DNA from 2 places in the Demequina pilifera genome. Region 1 is predicted to be linked to the other one. Evidence: riboswitches for the same ligand, from Rfam matches in the RefSeq annotation. Region 1 holds a riboswitch; the other holds the start of a gene.
What was found. A riboswitch is a leader RNA that binds a small molecule or an ion and turns the genes downstream of it on or off. The one in region 1 is predicted to bind thiamine pyrophosphate.
Positions count from the first base shown of each region.

Region 2: another riboswitch for thiamine pyrophosphate. It lies ahead of ACNI14_RS06595 (thiamine ABC transporter substrate-binding protein); the one in region 1 lies ahead of ACNI14_RS00670 (thiamine-binding protein).

Region 1 covers NZ_JBMDTW010000001.1:153,857-156,237, forward strand. The annotation lists gene ACNI14_RS00665 (potassium channel family protein) at 1-893, shown strand, start outside; TPP riboswitch at 978-1,092, shown strand; gene ACNI14_RS00670 (thiamine-binding protein) at 1,203-1,496, shown strand; gene ACNI14_RS00675 (ABC transporter permease) at 1,493-2,263, shown strand; gene ACNI14_RS00680 (ABC transporter substrate-binding protein) at 2,316-2,381, shown strand, end outside.
Region 2 covers NZ_JBMDTW010000003.1:278,370-280,750, reverse strand. The annotation lists gene ACNI14_RS06595 (thiamine ABC transporter substrate-binding protein) at 1-873, opposite strand, end outside; TPP riboswitch at 897-1,014, opposite strand; gene ACNI14_RS06590 (hypothetical protein) at 1,051-1,695, opposite strand; partial or broken gene ACNI14_RS06585 (DUF2510 domain-containing protein) at 1,744-1,980, opposite strand; gene dcd (dCTP deaminase) at 2,111-2,381, opposite strand, start outside.

The DNA of each region.
Region 1 (2,381 bases):
CCCGGACCGCGGCGACCCGACTGCGCCGCAACGCGATCGTCGGATACGCGGGCCCTGCGATCATGCTGGTCCAGATCTCGAGTTGGGTCCTGGGCCTGTGGCTCGGCTTCGCACTCATCTACGCCGGCCAGCTCGATCACCTGGGCTACATGCCGCCTCACGACGGTTCGGACGTCTCCTTCGTCGACGCCGTGTACTTCAGCGGCGTCTCGCTGTCCACCGTGGGCTTTGGCGAGCTGGTGGCCGAGAACGATGCGCTGCGCCTGATTAGCGCAGTGCAGGCCGCGAGCGGGCTGGCGGTATTCGGCGCGGCGATCTCGTACCTGCTGACGGTGTACCCGCTGGTATCCGAGACGCGCACCATCGCGCGCCTGCTGACCAGCGCCCAGGATCACAAGGGAGCTGCCGAACTGGTGGTGCACGGCGGTCAATCACGGCTGCAGGCGCTGCAGCGTGACCTCATCCAACTCGACGAGAGCACCCAGCGCTTCCCCATCCTGTACTACTTCCACGCCAACGACACCAGCGCCTCCCTCGGCAGCGCCATGCGCGGTGCCAGCCTGGTCACCATGCAACTCCAGTTCGGGCTGGCGGCTCAAGCGGCGCCGTACGGTCACTGGTACGGCCAGGTCCTCGGCAGGACTCTCACGCGGGTGACCGAGCACTTCAGTGAGCGCTTTCACCCCGGCGCCGATGCCGCCGCGGGTTCGCAGTCCACCGCGGAGCAGGTGGAACGGGCCCTCGTGGCGATTCGCGACTCGGCCGCAGAGGTCACCGGGGTGCGCGCCGAGGACGAGGCCGACCGCGAGGCTCTCGCACGACTCCTCGACCACACGAACGCTTTCCTCGCGGAGCTGGAGCGCCAGCACCTCCACTCACACGAGCGCATCTGAATCCCTGAGGCTCGGACCGCCGGCACGCGACGGTGCGTACAGACGGGCGCCTGGACCACCGCACCGCGATGTGAGTACGATGCAAGGGCAAACGCGGGGAGCTCGGGGCAGCCGAGCTGAGAGTACGGCCACCAGCGCGCCATAGACCCGAGAACTTGACCTGGGTAATGCCAGCGTAAGGACGTGTCTTCGGCACGGGCGTGAGCACAGTGGGGTCCGTCGCGGCCCGACCCTGCACTTGCCCGGACGAGCCGACGACGGCTGACTGTGCGCCGCGCGGACCCCCGGTCCGACGCCAAGGAGTCACCCGTGATCGCCGAGATCCAAGTCCTGCCCCGCCCCGTGGGCACCCCCGACGACCGCTACGCGCACGTCGACGCCGCCATCGCCACGGTCAAGGCCTCTGGCCTGTCGTACGAGGTGGGCGCGATGGGCACCACCCTCGAAGGGTCGCCCGACGAGGTCTGGGCCCTGCTTCGCCAGGTGCACGAGTCCACGCTCGCAGCCGGCGCGGAGGGCTGCATGTCCATGATCAAGGTCTCCGGCGGCGCCGGCGACTCCGGTCCCACCGTCCAGGACCTGGTGGGCAAGCACCGCCGATGACGCTCGGCGCTCGCACTCGGGGCGCGTTCGTCGGCACCGCGACGGTCGTGCTGCTGCTCGCCGCGTGGGAGACGTCGGTGCGCTTGGGCGACCTGCCTGAGTTCGTGCTGCCCAGCCCCTCACAGGTGGTGGCGGCCGGGATCGAACAGGCCCCCGCGCTCGGACAGCACGTCACCACGACGGCCACGGAGGCGGTCCTGGGACTCGCTCTCGGCACCGCGCTCGGGTGGCTGCTGGCCGTGCTCACCTCCGTGGTCGCGACGGTGGGCCAGGTCGCCCGTCCCGTGGTGCTGCTCAGCCAGACCATCCCCACCGTGGTGCTCGCCCCGCTGATGATCCTGTGGGCGGGCTTCGGCCTCGCGTCCAAGGTGGCGCTGGTCGCTCTCACGGTGTTCTTCCCGGTCCTGATCGCCGCAACCGCGGCCATCAGGGAAGTGGACGCCGAGTACTCCGACACCGTCGCCGGACTGGGCGGCGGGCGCGCGCATCAGCTGTGGCTGGTGCGCCTGCCCGCCTCCATCCCGGGTGCGCTGGCCGGGCTGCGCATCGCCGCGACCTACGCCGTGGGCGCCGCTGTGGTGTCCGAGTACCTCGCCGGCGAATCCGGCATCGGCGTCTTCATCCAGCGCTCGCGCAAGGCGTACGCGGTGGACCAGATCTTCGTCGGGATAGTGCTCATCGCACTGCTCACCGCCGTGCTGGTCGCCGCCATCGCCCTGCTGCGCCGCGTCGCGACGCCCTGGCAGATCCAGCCCACGCACCACTGACCCACGCGACCCCACCCTCACCCCACTCGACCCTCAACCAAGGAGACATCTCATGACTGATCACCCCCGCATCGGCGCTCGCGCCACGATCGCAGCAGGCACCGCACTCGCCCTCGCG
Region 2 (2,381 bases), on a different contig from region 1:
GTTCTCGGCGCCCTCGAGGAGCCCTGCGTACTCCACCTGCCGGAAGCACGTGTCGAGCATCGCCGCGGTGGTGGGCTCGCCGTCGACGACCTCGGACGGCGGGGACGAGGCGTAGCTCAGCACGACGGGATAGTCGCCCCCATAGTTGGGCGCGGAGAAGTCCACGAAGTACGTGTCGGACCACGACGACGTCACGCGCACGTCGTTGTCGACGAGGGTGCGCCAGTAGTCCTCCCAGCCGTCCTCGCCGAACTCGGCGACCGTGGCCAGCAGGAACGCGAGCCCCGGCGACGAGGTGGCGGGGTTGGTGACGGAGAGCACGCCGTTGTACTGGGGGTCGGCGAGGTGGCCGAGCGTGGCGGGCACCTCGGCGCCCGTCTCCTCGAACCAGCCGATGTCGTAGTTGAGGCACACGTCGGAGTAGTCGATCGCGGTGAGCGCCTGTGAGTCCGCCACGGCGTACTCGGCGGCGTCGGCCGCCGCCGGGGCCGCGGATTCGTACTCGGCGAACACGCCCTCGTCGATGGCGCGCGACGCAAACGTGTTGTCGACGCCGAACACGACGTCGCCCAGCGGGGCGTCCTTGGTGAGGATCAGCTGGTTGACCAGGGTGCCGGCGTCGCCCGGCTGCACGAACGTGACCTCGAGGCCGGACTCCTCCTCGAACGCGGCGAGGACGTCGTCCGGCACCGCGAAGCTATCGTGCGTGACGACGGTGACGGCGTCGCCATCGCCTGCGGCCGATGCGGTGGCTGAGCCCTCGGTGCCGCTCGGCTCAGGCGAGGGGTCGGCGGGTTCGTCGCCGGAACAGCCCGCGACGAGGACGAAGGATGCAGTGACCGCCAGTGCGGTCGCGGTGCGCAGTACGCGCATATGTGGAACCTCCCACGAGTAGGAGGGGACGAGTCTCGACTCCCTACGCCGGCATCATCCGGATCAGGTTCGAGGGTCTGCGGCTGGTCCGCACTCTCAGCGCTCTGGTCCCTCACGGGAAGCGCTCCCCTGTCGTTGCCCGATCAGCATAACGCCGATGCGGTGGCTGGCTTGGCGCTACCGCCGCTCGACGATCTGGAGCGAGTCGAGCACCGCTTCTACGCTTTCGTCTCCGGAGCCGGTGGTCGATGAGCCGAGCGTGTAGACCACCAACTGGCTGTTGCCCTCGACCACGACGCCAACCATGTTCGGCCAGGTCTTGCCGTACATCGGAAACTCGTACTCCGCGAGGTAGCCCGTATAGCCGGCGGCCGTGCGCACAGGGCCCTCGGACGTCGTCTCGGCGCCCTCGATGCCGAAGGTCGAACTGCCGACGAAAGCGCGTGCTTCGAGCCGCGCTGACGAGGCTCCGCCGACGTCCGCGATGCTGAGGACGACAAGGGCGGTGCTGTCGCCCTCGAGGTCACCGGCGACGAGCCATGCGCCGTGAAATGCGACATCGACACCGGTCTGAACCGCCATCTCCGTCTCCATGGCCTGCGCGTCGAAGTATTCGGCCACGTCCTCCCACGCGGGGTCATGCTTGACTGTCCCGGTACCGCCCATGACGGGCACTGCGCTCCAGCCGGAAGGCACCTCAGTCTCCAATTCGCGCGCGCCCGCGTCTCCGCTCAGGGCGGCGTATGCGGCGTCCTCCACGCGAGGCAGCAACAGGGCGACCGCGGCGATGCCCCCTCCCACGACGATCACGACTCCGGCCACGATCCCGGCGATCGCTGCGCGCGACCGTCGGCTGCGGGGCTCGCGCGGAGCGGGAGCCCGTCCGGCTCGCCACTCTGAACCATCCCAGTAGCGGTGCTTCGTCGGGTCCCACGGATCCGGGTACCACCCGGCTGCCGGTTGGTGGGGGACTGCGTGCGCGGGCGACGGTGGGGCGGCGTAGCCGGGTCCGGGTGCTGCGCCAGGTTCTTCCCGTCTTGCACGCGGCGGAGCGGCGAAGGGGTCTGCCGGCTGCGGATCGTTCTGGTGCTCGCGCTCGTCCGTCATCTCTTCCCTCGCATCATCGCTTGGCGGGGAGCCTAGCAGGGATGATATGCGCACCGGGGGGACTGTGATGGCATCGACTGAGGCCTTCCACGCCCGGTGGCGACGTGATGCTGCTAGATCACGAGCTGTCTCACATTGCGGTGCGGTGGAAGTTCTGGAAGCTGCGGCTCGCGGTGGGGCCGCGCTGGCCGCGGTAGCGCGAGCCGTACTTGTCCGAGCCGTAGGGGTGCTCGGCGGCGGAGGACAGCTGGAAGAAGCACAGCTGGCCGATCTTCATCCCGGGCCACAGGTTGATGGGCAGCGTCGCGGTGTTGGACAGCTCGAGCGTGACGTTGCCCTCGAAGCCCGGGTCGATGAAGCCGGCCGTCGAGTGAGTGAGCAGTCCCAGCCGCCCCAGCGAC